Regions from separate parts of the Paenibacillus sp. FSL W8-0426 genome, predicted to be linked through region 3. Evidence: riboswitches for the same ligand, from Rfam matches in the RefSeq annotation. Region 3 holds a riboswitch; each other region holds the start of a gene.
The links. Region 3 has a riboswitch for thiamine pyrophosphate ahead of MKY59_RS02245 (ABC transporter substrate-binding protein). Riboswitches for the same ligand answer to the same signal wherever they lie in the genome.

Region 1 (3,688 bases), 260 kb from region 3:
GATCCCGCCATTTTGCTGCTGCCGGCGATGGAACGGCTGAGAGATCGGCTCGGGGAGACGGTGAGCTTGTATCTGCGCGACGGTGCCGAACGGATTCGGATACAGGCCGTACAGAGCGATCAGGCGATCCGCCGGGTGGCTCCCGTTGGCGCAAGGCTGCCGTTGTCCGTAGGGGCTTCCAGCAAGGTGCTGATGGCTTTTGCAAGCGAGGAAGACCGGGAAGAACTGATGAACGGCCCGGAATGGCCCGTATTCATCGATCCGCAGGCGTATTTGGCGCAGATGGCGGATATTCGGAACGCCGGCTACGCCACAAGTTACGAAGAGCGCGAACCGGGGGCTGCGGCGGTGTCCGTGCCCATTATGGGCCGGGATGGCCGGATCGCCGCCGCGTTGTCCGTATCGGGGCCTGTCAGCCGCCTTTCCCAGGAGACGCTCCATGAGTATGCTCCGGTCCTGAAAGAAGCTGCGGCGCAGATGGGACTTATGCTGGCCTGATCCGAAACGGCATTTTGGAAAATAAGGTTGTTTTTCCGCCATGTTTAGGCTAATCTGTAATGGACAGCCCAAGACATGGGCTGACTGAACTGAATAGGACGCAGCGGCAAAGTTGCCGCTAGCCGTCAAACGTTACTGGGGGAGTCCGAATTGTCCGGACTGAGACGGAATCGCATGAGATTCCGGACCCTTAGCACCTGATCTGGATCATGCCAGCGTAGGGAAGTAATCGGCGAAACAACGACGAGCATCGTCAATATGCCTTGAGTGAAGCTCCCCTGTGGGTAGACTTGCCGTGGCACGTTTGGCGATGAAGGATAAAGCCGGTTCCCTTGGGGAACCGGCTTTTTTAATGCAGTATCCGAGACATCACCGCATCTCCGTGGCATTCCGACAAGGTGGAGATGTGTGATGCGGCGGCCATGGTTGCCATGTTCCCGCCCGCCCTGGAGCTGTATCCGTGTTTTTGAATTCGCCCGTGCTGTACTTCCTTCATGCTTGGCCTGATGAACAGGTGCGCAGAATGAGCAATGCCGGACCATACCATGAGGAGGAGAACGAGCGATGAGTACAGGACACGAAACAGCGGGACAGGAAAACCATCGGGATACGGAAAAAGAAAGCATGGGGCGGCTGCGGCCTTTTCCGGGCAGCCGCAAGGTATACATTCAGGGCTCGCGACCGGACCTGTTGGTCCCCGAACGCGAAATTGCCCTTCATGACACAAGCACTCCCCAAGGGGTGGAGCATAACGAACCGCTCCGCGTGTACGATACGAGCGGTCCGATGACCGATCCGGATTATGAGGTGGACATCCGGACGGGCCTGCCCGCGCTGCGCAGGAAGTGGATTACGGAGCGCGAGGACGTTGAGTCGTACGAAGGCCGGTCGATTAAGCCGGAGGACAACGGCTTGAAGCCGGGCAGCACAAGAGCTGGAGCCGAGACGTATCCCGGCGTTACCGGGAAACCGCTGCGGGCACGGGAAGGGCGATGCGTGACGCAGATGCACTATGCGCGGAGAGGCATCATTACGCCCGAGATGGAATTCGCGGCCATCCGCGAAGGTGTGGAGCCTGAATTCGTACGGCAGGAGCTGGCCAGCGGCCGAGCCATTTTGCCTTCCAATATCAATCATCCGGAGAGCGAACCGATGATGATCGGACGCCATTTTCACGTCAAAATCAATGCCAACATCGGCAATTCGGCCGTATCGTCTTCCATTGAGGAAGAGGTCGAGAAGATGACCTGGGCCGTCCGTTGGGGAGCGGATACGGTGATGGATCTGTCCACGGGCAAAGACATTCACACCACCCGCGAATGGATCATCCGCAATTCGCCGGTACCGATCGGCACGGTGCCGCTCTATCAGGCATTGGAAAAGGTCGGAGGGGAGGCGGAGGCGCTGACGTGGGAGCTGTACCGCGACACGCTGATCGAGCAGGCCGAGCAGGGCGTGGACTACTTTACGATTCATGCGGGCGTGCTGCTCCGCTATATTCCGATGACTGCCAAACGGATGACGGGCATCGTGTCACGGGGCGGATCGATCATGGCGGCCTGGTGTCTGGCGCATCATCAGGAAAATTTCCTGTACACCCATTTCGAAGAAATCTGCGAGATCATGAAGCGGTATGACGTCGCCTTTTCGCTGGGAGACGGCCTTCGCCCGGGCAGCATTTATGATGCCAATGACGAAGCGCAGATGGCGGAACTCGCGACGCTGGGGGAATTGACCCAGATCGCCTGGAAGCATGACGTGCAGGTGATGATTGAGGGTCCTGGACACGTGCCGATGCACAAAATCAAGGAAAACGTGGACTTGCAAATGGAGATTTGCCAGGAAGCGCCGTTCTACACGCTCGGCCCGCTGACCACGGACATTGCGCCGGGGTACGACCATATTACGTCGGCCATCGGGGCGGCCATGATCGGCTGGTTCGGCACATCCATGCTCTGTTACGTTACGCCGAAGGAACATCTCGGCTTGCCGAACAAGGACGATGTGCGCGAAGGCGTCATCGCCTACAAAATCGCGGCCCATGCCGCCGATCTGGCCAAAGGCCATCCGCGTGCGCAGCGCCGGGACGACGCGCTTTCCAAAGCTCGCTTCGAATTCCGCTGGCGCGACCAGTTCAACCTGTCGCTCGACCCGGAACGCGCCATGTCCTATCACGACGAAACACTGCCTGCCGAAGGAGCGAAGCAGGCGCATTTCTGCTCGATGTGCGGACCGAAGTTCTGCAGCATGCGCATTACGCAGGATATCCGTGCATTTGCCGCGGAGAAGGGATTGTCGGAACAAGAGGCGGTTGCCGCAGGCATGCAGGAAAAGGCCGAAGAATACCGGATGCGCTCATAATGCCGGCCTTCTTGCGCGGTTGTCCGCGAATCCGTTAAATTGGCGTTATTTGTCTGTCCGCAACAAAACGGACAGGAGGAGAAGCAAAACAGCAAAAAGCAGTTCATCTCCCTATCTTGGGGAATGAACTGCTTTTTTGCATGTCATGTATCACAAGCCAGACTTTAGCTGCATATTCAATTCCCGTTGCAAATACGGTGCCAGAACGGAAAGGGGACTGTGCACGGTTATGCCGCTAGCCATCGTTACCCGTGCTGCCGCCGGAGCCATGGACAACTGGGCGGCAATCGGCGTCCAACCCGAATATCGTTCGGCATGCCGCATCAATCCCGCCTGAACGGCTGCCGCGTAACCTTCGCGGTCTCCGCGCATAATCAGCTCGAACGTGCCTGGCAGCAATACGCTCTTGGCTTGAAGGGCATGATTTGACGCTTGATGTTCCTCCTCCGGCTGTAAATGGCGCAAAAAGCGGTCCATCGTTCCTTGGACGGTGGATGGGTTGGTGAAGGCGAGCAAATAGGGCTTCGGCTGGCGCTGCATCATCGATAACAAGGGATCGTCGATGCCGATCACGGGAATGGAAGCGGGCAGGGTCTCCTGGTCCAGAACGGCCGTGAAGAGCGTGCAGGTGACGAGAATGGCATCGGCATGGCATCGGGCGATCCATTCCATCGTGCGGGCTACTTTGTCGCGGACGGTGTTTTCGGTGAAGTCTGCGTCGCTTTTGATCCGGTCTAGTCCCGGATCGACGTAGTGCACCAGTTCGACGTCATAGGCAGACAGCGCCTCCTCGATGAGTGCAATATTGGAATAATGGGCATGAAAGCAA
Region 2 (3,688 bases), 470 kb from region 3:
AGCAACATCTTTTCGTTTGTGCATGAAGCGACGAAGCATAACGTCATCGTGTCGTTCAGATTGTGGAATTTGACGCAGGACAATTTCACGAATGCCCAGAAGCAGCGCAACCGCGAAACGCTCGATCACTTGGAGCGAGAATTCAATCTGGATTATAAAATCGAGGAAAAGGTCGTACCGGGCAGCGGCGTCAAAATCGCGCCGAACGTGTACCTGAACCAGGACCATGAATTTCAGTGGCCAAGCCTGGATGCGCCGGAGGATGACGGTAAAGGATTTTGCCATGCGTTGCGCACGCAAGCCGCGGTGCTTGTGGATGGAACGGTGGTTCCGTGCTGCCTGGACGGCGAAGGCGTCATTAATTTGGGGAACGTGCATGAACGTTCCTTCTCGGAGATTGTGGAAGGCGAGCGCGCCAACAATCTGTTCTATGGTTTTTCGAGACGCGAAGCGGTGGAGGAGCTTTGCCGCAAATGCGGATACCGCCAGCGGTTCGGTGCGTAGGATTGGATTTTGAATAAAAAGACGGGGACGGCTTGATTTCAAGTCGGCCCTTGTTGTCTTTCATCTGAAGGAAAATAAGGTAATTCCAGCACACCGAGAGTTAACAACGGCAGATGCGATGTTCGGAACGGGTACGGATAGGTCTCATTTTCTCAGAGCTGGCGTGAATGTCGGAGAGATGTGAACTACGGATTATTCTTGGAACGTTCCTTTCCTGATAGGATGAGGTTGCGGCCAGGACAAGCGGAGCTGTGCATCTGCGAGGCTTGCCGACAAACCGCCCGTAATGGGAAAATCCGATCGCCAAGGAGGAATTCATGATGAAAAAAATGTTGACCGTACTTTTGTCCGCCGGTTTGGCTGCCTCATTGTTTGCTGTGATTCCCGCAGCGGCAGCGCCCGAAATCGTCAAAACGACGATTATCGTCAAAAAAGGCGAAACGTACGACGGCAAGGGGAAAAGCGTGGCTGCCGATCCGAACACGTTGGGAGACGGAAGCCAGGCTGAGAACCAGAAGCCCATTTTCAGGCTTGAAGCAGGCGCAACCTTGAAAAACGTAGTCATTGAAGCTCCTGCTGCCGACGGCGTTCATTGTTATGGCAGCTGCAATATCGAAAACGTGACCTGGAAGGATGTCGGCGAGGACGCCCTAACCTTGAAATCCTCCGGCACCGTTAACATAACGGGCGGAGCGGCGTATAAGGCGTACGACAAAGTATTTCAGATGAATGCCTCGGGAACGATCAACATCAAAAATTTCAGGGCAGACGACATCGGCAAACTGGTGCGCCAAAACGGAGGCACCTCTTATCAGGTTACGATGAGTGTGGACAACTCCAACATCTCCAACGTCAAGGATTCGATTCTGCGCACGGACAGCAGCTCGACCGTCGGCAAAATCACCAATACGCGGTATTCCAAGGTGCCTACGCTCTTCAAAGGGTTCGCCTCCGGCAAAACGAGCCAATCGGGCAATACGCAATACTGAATCATCAGCGACGCGATTGCCAGAGAGTCATCTCTAATGTTCAAGAGTCTTGCCTGACCTTTGCGCCAACGATCGCGGATTCTACCGAAGGCATTCCTGTGATGGGGATGCCTTCACTATCGCTCGTGCATAAAAGGGAATGATTCGGGATTGCCACAAATACCCTTCTGTTGTACAGTATAACCATTGAAATAACGAAAGCCGGGAGCTCAATGAAGTTGGGCTGAGAGGGTGGCCTTGTGCCGCTGACCGTATCTGATCTGGGTAATGCCAGCGTAGAGAACCATTCGATCCATGATGGGGAAAATAAACACGCAATTCGTGCACACAACGTCTCATGAATTCGGCAGCATATCCTTTGCCTTATTCCTGAATGGGATAAGTGTGGGTTGTCCTGTTTATGTGCCATTTTCCGCCCATGTTTCGTCAACTGTACGCATGGCCTGCCCGATATCGGGGAGGCTTTTTTGTTATTTTCAAACTACTGATGATAAGAGAAGGGGAGTAGAGAAAATGGTAAATGCGGGGAGCAGCAGCAAATTAAGATTAACGGATATTTTGGTCACGATCGTGATTGCGGTTGTATTCGGGGTGATCTACAAAATATGGGGACCGACCTATGATCTGATGAAACCGTTCGGCGTGCATGCCGAGCAGATGATCTACGGCATGTGGTTCATGGCGGGAACGTTTGCCTTTCTCGTCATTCGCAAGCCGGGCGTTGCCATTCTGGCCGAGGTTGCGGCCTCCACGGTCAGCGCTTTCCTCGGCAGCGAATGGGGCATGTCCACGCTTGTATACGGGCTGCTGCAAGGGCTGGGCGCGGAAATTTTCTTTGCGGCATTCCTGTATCGGAAAACGAATTTGCCCGTGACCTGCCTGGCCGCCATCGGGGCAGGACTTGCTTCGCTCATACTGGATTACCAATACGGGTACATCGAGTCCCTCTCGACTTGGAACTACACCCTGTTTATCGGGTTCCGCCTGATCGGCAGCGCCGTGATCGCAGGCGTATTTGCCTATTATTTGGCGAAGGCACTGGAGCTGACCGGCGTGACCCGTACGTTAAGACCTGCATCGAAGCAGGATTACGAGGCATTGGATTAAATGCACAGGCAAGAATGCGTGCGGGAAACCGGGCTAGCAGCGGGCATCGTGAACTTGAGATGCAAATTCCCCGGGGAACAAGGCCTGTTGTTTCAAGGGCTCTCTTTATCGGTGAGCCAAGGAGAGAAGGTGCTGCTGCTGGGAGCAAGCGGATCGGGAAAATCCACGTTGCTGCAAATATTGAGCGGAATCATTCCGCATGCGGTGGAGATGCCCATGAAGTGTGACGACATTCTGGTGCCAAAGCGGGCAGGCATCGTGTTCCAGGACCCGGATGCCCAGTTCTGCATGTCGCATACGGATGAGGAGATTGCATTCGTGCTGGAGAACCGGAACGTTCCTCGGGAGCAAATGGCAGCGCGGATCGGCCTTGCTTTGCAGCAGGTCGGGCTGGCCTTCGAGGGCCATCGTGCTCCGATCCAATCCCTGTCCCAGGGCATGAAGCAGCGGCTGGCCATTGCTTCGATTCTTGCGCTGGAACCGGACGTATTGTTCATGGACGAACCGACGGCGCTGTTGGACGGGGAAGGCACGTCGCAGGTCTGGGATACGGTGAAACGGATCGCCCATAACAAAACCTTGATCATCGTGGAACACAAAATCGACGAAATCGTGGACTGGGTCGATCGGATCGTCGTGCTGTCCCCCGAAGGGCAGATCGCCGCGGACGGTCCGGCAGCGCAAATATTTGCGGAGCAGCGGGATCTGCTCAGGTCATATGGCATTTGGTACCCGGGCGTATGGGAGGAACAGGGACAGCAGGCAGGGAGCGCGGCAGGGCCTGAACCTGCCGTGCGGCAACGACTTCACGAGGAACCTGTACTGGAGCTGCGCGACGTCATCGGATGGCGGGGCAGCACCGAGGTGATCCGGGTCAACAAGCTGGAAGTCCGCCCCGGCGATTGGATCGGCGTCGTTGGAGCCAACGGTGCCGGCAAAAGTTCGTTGCTGCTGTCCATGATGCATATTCTGAAAACGACGGGGGACTATCGCGTGATGGGGAAACCCGCCGGCACGACGCAGCAGCTGGCGGAACGGATGGCCTTTGTGTTTCAGAACCCGGAATTCCAGTTCGTGACGAACTCGGT
Region 3 (3,688 bases):
CACGTTCGGCACCAGCCACTGCAGTCTCGTTACCTCCTCCTGCACGTCGGCAAGCTTGGTCTCATTCTGCTGGAGCTTGTCGTTAAGCTCCTTTACGCGTGTCCGCAGCTCTTCCGCCTGTGCCCGATCTCCCGTCTGCATCAGCTTGCCAATCTCAGCCGACCAGGCGTTCCGCAAGCGGCGCCCTTCCTCCGTTTCCTGCAAAAGCCTTCTTCTTTCCTCGTCCAGCGTGAGCAGCTCGCGAACCGAAACCTTGATTTTTTTGCCGTCCGCGGCCGCCTGAACCTCATCCGCATGCGCAAGAATCCATTTCATATCCAACATGTACACCGTCTCCTTTGGGCTATAAAAATGCAAAGAGCGCCCTCATCCCTTGGGACGAGGAGCGCTCTGCTCGCGGTGCCACCCAACTTGCCGGGACAGGTAATCCTGTGTCCAGCCTCTTGGTCCGCGATAACGGGCGGTTCCGGTTAACTTGGGGAATGGGTTCGCTCCCCTGGCGAAAACGCCTCCGAGTTGGATGCTCTTCAACGGCATAGTTCCGATCTGCAATTGTTGACAATGATTATATATGAAATGCTCCCCCATTCGCAAGAGCTTCATTCATTATGTTTTCAAACGACCATTGCCCAGGAAATAAGACAGATCGGTCAAGCGCTGACTTTGCTTCTGTCCACCACATTGCCAAATACAGCCCGAACGATCGGCCCCACCACCAGAAGCTGTGCCGGAAGTGCCAGCAAGAAGTTATGGCCGATCGCCGAACCATAGCTTCGCAGGATGGAACGACCTCCAAGTCCATTGGTGAGGTAGGATGTCATTACACCATAGAAAGACATGACCAACACCATGCCGACCACCATAAAAAACGAGAGCGTCAACACGGCCACCAATTTGTTCGACTTGTCGAACGGCAGGGAAAACGCTACTTTTTTCGCCACAGGACCTACCAATATCGATTCAACCGCAAAAGCGACCACAAAACAGATCACAAACTGCAGCAGAATCTCCATCAAAGACAATTTCCCGATCATTCCGCTGTTATACAGATTAAACAACAGCATGATCGTGACCATGCCGAAGCACATCATTAATCCGAACACCACTTGTTCTCTTTTCGTTGTTGGCAATGCACTCATCCTTTCTGTTCATTTGATCATTATAGTGATCACGTTATGCCCTTCATAAGTGAACAAATTGTGAACTTTTAAAATTTAAATCTTTATTTTTTACGTAAGCGCGTTCAATTGCCGCTCTAATTCCAACTTGACAGCTTGGGTTTTCACATCTATTCTATTTCTAAAATGCTAATGGCGAATTATCTGCCCCGGGAGGTATGTTCATATGGCTTTTCAAAAACGCGTCGACCACGTCGGAATCTCCGTTCGCGATCTGGAAACAACGCTCCGCTTCTATACCGAGATTGTCGGTCTGGAACTGAAGGGACGGTTGACTCACACCAACGGTGTCATTCAGCTGGCATTTCTCGGTTTTAACGGGAGCGACGAGACCGAGATCGAGCTGATTCAGGGGTATAGCGACAAGCTGCCATCCGAAGGAACGGTGCACCACTTTGCCATCCATGTGGAGGACATCGAAGCGGAATACCGACGCATTCAGGCAACGGATGCAGAGTTCATCGATGGGGAGATTGTAACCTTGCCGAACGGATATCGTTATTTCTTCATCTATGGACCTGAAAAAGAATGGATTGAATTTTTCCAACGGTAATCCCGGTCGTCCCTCCAATTCCTTACTGGACACAATCCGGACTCTTGCCTATAATTACTGTGATAGCAACGCCCGTAACTTCATAGCTTCCCAGGGGTGTCGGAATTGGCCGGCTGAGAGTGTATCCCATAAGATACTGACCCTTAGACCTGATCTGGATCATGCCAGCGTAGGAATCGGAGTATATTGACCAAGGCACAGCCCCAAGGCTGGTGGCCATTCTCTAACGCCTGCATGCGTCCCGAATAACGGGGCGCTTTTTTGTTAATATCAGAACGTGTGGACCGCGATGCAATTCCCCTGATATGGCATTCTTAATCAGATGTTGTGGACATGAAGCCAAGGAGTACCCGTGCCGATGGCCGGACAATATGAAGGAGAGAAAAAGAAATGAAATGGCGCAAAATGATGGGCCTGATGCTCCTGTGCATCACCCTCGTAACCGTTGCCGCATGCGGCGGCAAGGAAGCGGCACCTGCCGGCGAGAACGGCAGCAGCACGGAAAAGGCAAGCGAAGGCGGCAATGCCGCACTGAAAGACGTTAAGGTGGTGCTCGATTGGACGCCGAATACGAACCATACCGGCCTGTACGCTGCGGTGGATCAGGGCTTTTACAAAGCCGAGGGACTTAACGTCGAAATCGTGCAGCCTGGCGCAGGCGGAGCGGACACGATGGTAGCCTCGAACGAGGTCCCTTTTGGCGTCAGTTACCAGGAGAGCGTAACTCAAGCACGCACGCAAAACGTACCGCTCGTATCCATCGCCGCGGTCATTCAGCACAACACGTCCGGCTTTGCCGCTCCGGTGGACCGGAACATCAAATCGCCCAAAGACTTTGAAGGCAAATCGTATGGAGGCTGGGGCTCTCCGGTAGAAGAAGCCGTCATGCAATCGATTATGGAAGGCGAAGGCGCCGACGTCTCCAAGGTGAAAAACATCAATATGGGCGATGCCGATTTCTTCACTGCCGTGAAACGCGACATCGACTTTGCCTGGATCTTCTATGCGTGGACCGGGATTGAAGCCAAGCTGCGGAATGAACCGATCGACATGCTGTACGTCAAGGATTACTCCGAAGCGCTCGACTATTACACGCCTGTGCTCGTAACCAACGAAACGACGATTCAGAATGATCCGGAGCTGGTTAAAGCGTTCATGAAAGCGACATCCGAAGGATATCAATATGCGATCGATCACCCGGAGGAGGCTGCCAACATTTTGCTGAAGGCCGTTCCGGACCTCGACAAGGATTTAGTACTCGCCAGCCAGAAGTGGCTCAGCCCTAAATATCAGGACGATGCCGCACGTTGGGGCGAACAGAAACAGGAAGTTTGGCAAAATTACGCGGACTGGATGTTCAGCAAAAAACTGCTCGACCAGCAAGTCGACGTTTCCAAAGCGTATACGAACGAATTTTTACCACAATAACGAGAACTATATAACGAAATCGGAAGGAGCCGTGAATGGACATGGCCAGCACACTGCTTAGCATACAAGTGATTCCCAAAACGCCGAACGGCGAAAACTCTTATCCTTACGTCGATCGCGCGATCGAAGTCATTCAACAATCCGGCGTCAAATATCAAGTAAACCCGCTGGAAACGACCATGGAAGGCGAACTTGAGGAGCTGCTGCAGATCGTGCGCAAAATGCACGAAGCACTCGTGGAGGCCGGCAGCCCAAGCATCATTTCCCAGATCAAAATTGCCCATAGCCCTGACGGGTTCAGCATGGATGCCCTCACGGAGAAATATCGCTAATGAATTCATACTGGAAAAGCGTATGGCCGCCCTTCGTGGCGGTTATTCTCTTTATCGCGTTATGGCAGGGAGCCGTATCCCTGTTCCATATTGAAAAGTGGATGCTTCCCGCACCCTCGGACATCGCCCGCGAAGCGGCATCTCAAGCCGATCGCCTCGGCATGCATGCTTGGGCTACCATCCAGCTTACCCTGATC
Region 4 (3,688 bases), 3.3 Mb from region 3:
ATCTCCCGCCGTGTTTACCACGTATGGAGGGATGGTGCTGAATGAAGATTACTGAGCTGTCCATCGTTTTTGTGCTTGTCTTTTTTCCGTTTTTTTGGATCGTGTCGCAGAGCAGTCGGGAACTCCAAGAGGCCCAGATCCTCAGCAATAGATACGAGACAGCGCTGAGGACTGCCGTCATGGACGCTGGCATGGTCATGCACCAGAACGAAAAGCAAAGTGGAGAAGCGGGCTACGGTTCATCAAAGTTTGTGAACGCTGATAAAGATTTGGCGCTGGAGACGTTTACGCAAACGATGGCTCTTAATTTGGGGATTCAGGACGATCCGCCAGCGATTCGCTCCTTGTTCGATTATATCCCGGCTATCGTTGTTCTGGACTACGACGGTTACTACATGTATGCCAATGAGACGGAAATGATGGGGGAGTCCGAAAACTCTTTTCGTCACGTGTGGAGCCCAAAGAAACCCTATACCTATGCAGACGAAGACGGAAACAGCATCAATTTCACGTTGGATAGTTATGTCTACGCCTATGATGCCGAAAAGCAAATGTGGCTTGAAGGCTTTCGGAACGAACTCATCGCGTCGACACGGATCCCGTTGCTGAGAGATGATCAACATTTTGAACATGTGCGCAGAAGCCGGATTGTCAGTGCCGTTCAGGAGGATTTGGCCGAGGTCATCAATCGTCACAACGAATTTGCCAGAAGAAATGGCATCTCATACACGTTTACTCTGCCGCTCATCTCCCAGGAAGACTGGTACAACTCTATAAATGACACAGGGATCATTGCTTTCATTCAGGGTATTCCGAGCGGAGGCCGAAAAATCAACAACTTTGCCATCGGAGGCGGCCGGCTTGTTAAGAGGGCGGCCGTGATCGGCGGTGTGGATCCTGACAGCGGCATCAAATATTATTATCCGGCCACATGCTCGAACGGATACAGGCCGGAGGAAGTTTTTACGGATGCCCAGGAGGCAGCGGCTCGAGGCTATTTTGAGCAAAATTGTTATATCAATCGCTAGTATCCTCCGACGAAAAGGCACTGGATAGTGCGATATTTTCAGCTGCGTAGTCTAACCTAAAAAAGCGCTGATCTTCCTGATTTTTGGCAGTGCACGCAAAAATGATCGATGACAAAACAGGATGCCTATGGTAATATAGGCTACAACTTCATAAGAGCACTAGGGGTGCCGCGCGATGCGGCTGAGATGGAATAATTCGATTCCGGACCCTTTGTACCTGATCTGGATCATACCAGCGTAGGGAAGTGGCACGTTTTTCGTCATGACAAGGAAGGCTGTATTTCAGCCGTCGCTTGGATTGCAATGCGATTATCGGCAATGCTCGTTCCATGCATAAACGCGTGAGAATAATGCCCATTGGTTTCGCATTTGCCTTGCATTGCACGAAAGATACGAATAAGTCGCCACTCCCCTGCGGGAGTGGTTTTTTGTGTTCTTTCAGCGAAAGGCAGGTGAACCGAGTTATGGTTGCTTCGCAAACTCAATCAGTACCTTCATCATTGGAGCTCCATGTCATTTCAAACGGAACGGGGGACCTTGATGTTTTTCTTGAAAAGGCGATCCGGGTGACCCCTTGGGTGGATTACATTCATATTCGGGAAAAACATCTTGCGATCAACCAAAGATTGCATTGGGCCGAACGAATGCAAGAAGCGGGTATCCCGGCTTCGCAAATTGTCGTTAATGGCATTCCTGATCGAATGGATGGTTTTTCTGTTCCTAAGTTGTGCGGCGTGCACAGGGGGGAATCGGATTTCAAACAGTATGGCACAACCATCCGGATGGACAACAAGCATGAACCGATCCGTCTGGGCGTTTCCGTGCATTCCTTGGAAGGGGCGAAATCCGCTGAGCGCCAAGGCGCAGATTATGTTATTTTTGGGCACGTTTTTGCTACCAACAGCAAAATTGGCGCTGCGCCAAGAGGCATACCTGCATTGAAAGCGATATGCAGCTCCCTTTGCATTCCCGTCATTGCGATCGGCGGAATTCGCCTTGATGCCGTGGATGCGATTTACGCAGCCGGGGCAAGCGGGATTGCGGTCATGTCCGCCATATGGGAGAACAGTAAACCTGAGCAAGCAGCCGCTGCATTCAAACAGGCTATGTCCGGTGTACGGCCCATGAATGACGCCATTGAACGAAGATGAAGGAGGGGCAATCGTTGTTTGATGATCGCATTAGCTTAGACGGTAGTTCGGGGTTCGACATTCTCGACAAAAAAGAGAATCCACGTTCGCGAAAGGACATGTCTGCCGAAACGATCGTGATCGGAGGGGGTGTCATCGGTTGTTCCATTGCTTATGAATTGGCAGCCCGCGGGCAGGAAGTAATGCTCCTGGAACGAGCCCGAATGGGTGGAGGGACGTCATCGGCGGCGGCCGGCATGCTGGCTGCCGACAGTGAGCACTTTCATCATGCGGCCATGGCGGAGCTTGCCCGGCGCAGCCGTGAACGGGTTCACCGGCAGAGGGAGCATATTCAAGCGATGAGCGGAATTGACATTGGCTTGCGGCAGGCCGGGTTCATTACGCCTTTTCGAAGCGGACAAAAGGCAGGACTATATGCAGCCGCATATGAAACAGATTCGAATGCATGCACGTATTGGGATCGGCAGGAACTGCAGCGTCAAGCACCCTGGCTAAGCCGGGATACGTATGGCGGGTTGTACAGGCAAGCTGAAAGCGAAGTGCTGCCGTTAAACCTTGTCACAGCTTATGCCAAGTCCGCTCAAGCATACGGGGCTCGAATCATGGAAGGCATTCAGAATGTAACGCTGCAAACCGGGGCAGGGCGCATACAAGGGGTTCAAACCTCCATTGGCATGTTGACATGTAAAAATGTCATAGTCGCGGCCGGGCTGCAAGGAGTAGAGTTGATGGAAAGCGTAGGGTTGAACATGCCTGTCGTGCCGGTAAAGGGAGAAATGGTTGCTGTCCGGTTTTCGCATCATGACGCTGCACGGGGAAATATACCGGACAGGACCGTTTATGCGGAAGATGTTTATATCGTTCCAAAAGCGAATGGAGAAGTGTGGTTGGGTGCAACAAGCTTGGCGGGAGCTTCGGATTTGCATGTGACCCCTGGAGGAATCCAGAAACTGATCTCCGCCGCGGCAGCATGGGTTCCCGCCGTTGCGCACGCCCGATTCGAGCGAGCCTGGGCCGGCGTGAGACCATCGACTCCGGATGGTTTGCCGTATTTGGGGGAAAGCGAACAATATTCGGGATTGTATGCCGCTTTCGGACATTATCGGAACGGTATTTTGCTCAGCGCTATCACAGGCAGTGTGTTGGCGGATTTGATCGAGGGGAAATCGGCCGGTGAACTCGGGATTGCTGCTTTCAATCCGGAGCGCTTAAGCGGAAAGGGGATGATGCATTGAATATTATCGTCAACGGACAATCGATGGAGATTGAAGACCAGTTGAATCGTGTGGACAAATTGTTGCTCTCTTTCAATCTTCAGGTGAAAACCGTCGTTGTTGAACTGAATCGGCAAATTTTAACGCGAGAGCTTCATGAGACGACGCCGCTGAAAAACGGAGACCGAATCGAAATCGTACATTTTGTGGGAGGCGGATAAGTATGTTAAACATTGGAAAATATGCCTTTGAATCGAGATTGCTGCTGGGAACAGGGAAATTCGAAGACTTGGAT

Region 1: linked by a shared signal. The riboswitch ahead of thiC (phosphomethylpyrimidine synthase ThiC) and the one ahead of MKY59_RS02245 (ABC transporter substrate-binding protein) in region 3 are both predicted to bind thiamine pyrophosphate.
Region 2: linked by a shared signal. The riboswitch ahead of MKY59_RS04310 (ECF transporter S component) and the one ahead of MKY59_RS02245 (ABC transporter substrate-binding protein) in region 3 are both predicted to bind thiamine pyrophosphate.
Region 4: linked by a shared signal. The riboswitch ahead of MKY59_RS18105 (thiamine phosphate synthase) and the one ahead of MKY59_RS02245 (ABC transporter substrate-binding protein) in region 3 are both predicted to bind thiamine pyrophosphate.

The regions. Positions count from the first base shown of each region.
Region 1 covers NZ_CP150203.1:731,476-735,163, forward strand. Annotated here, with positions in the region: gene MKY59_RS03420 (IclR family transcriptional regulator) at 1-498, shown strand, start outside; TPP riboswitch at 626-739, shown strand; gene thiC (phosphomethylpyrimidine synthase ThiC) at 1,123-2,859, shown strand; gene MKY59_RS03430 (hypothetical protein) at 3,010-3,688, opposite strand, start outside.
Region 2 covers NZ_CP150203.1:940,068-943,755, forward strand. Annotated here, with positions in the region: gene MKY59_RS04300 (radical SAM/SPASM domain-containing protein) at 1-504, shown strand, start outside; gene MKY59_RS04305 (pectate lyase) at 825-1,493, shown strand; TPP riboswitch at 1,685-1,794, shown strand; gene MKY59_RS04310 (ECF transporter S component) at 2,007-2,600, shown strand; gene MKY59_RS04315 (ABC transporter ATP-binding protein) at 2,601-3,688, shown strand, end outside.
Region 3 covers NZ_CP150203.1:470,297-473,984, reverse strand. Annotated here, with positions in the region: gene serS (serine--tRNA ligase) at 1-324, opposite strand, end outside; gene MKY59_RS02255 (hypothetical protein) at 651-1,130, opposite strand; gene MKY59_RS02250 (VOC family protein) at 1,345-1,731, shown strand; TPP riboswitch at 1,814-1,925, shown strand; gene MKY59_RS02245 (ABC transporter substrate-binding protein) at 2,122-3,159, shown strand; gene MKY59_RS02240 (MTH1187 family thiamine-binding protein) at 3,201-3,491, shown strand; gene MKY59_RS02235 (ABC transporter permease) at 3,491-3,688, shown strand, end outside.
Region 4 covers NZ_CP150203.1:4,065,622-4,069,309, reverse strand. Annotated here, with positions in the region: gene MKY59_RS18115 (hypothetical protein) at 1-55, shown strand, start outside; gene MKY59_RS18110 (hypothetical protein) at 42-1,028, shown strand; TPP riboswitch at 1,180-1,289, shown strand; gene MKY59_RS18105 (thiamine phosphate synthase) at 1,493-2,179, shown strand; gene thiO (glycine oxidase ThiO) at 2,194-3,414, shown strand; gene thiS (sulfur carrier protein ThiS) at 3,411-3,614, shown strand; gene MKY59_RS18090 (thiazole synthase) at 3,617-3,688, shown strand, end outside.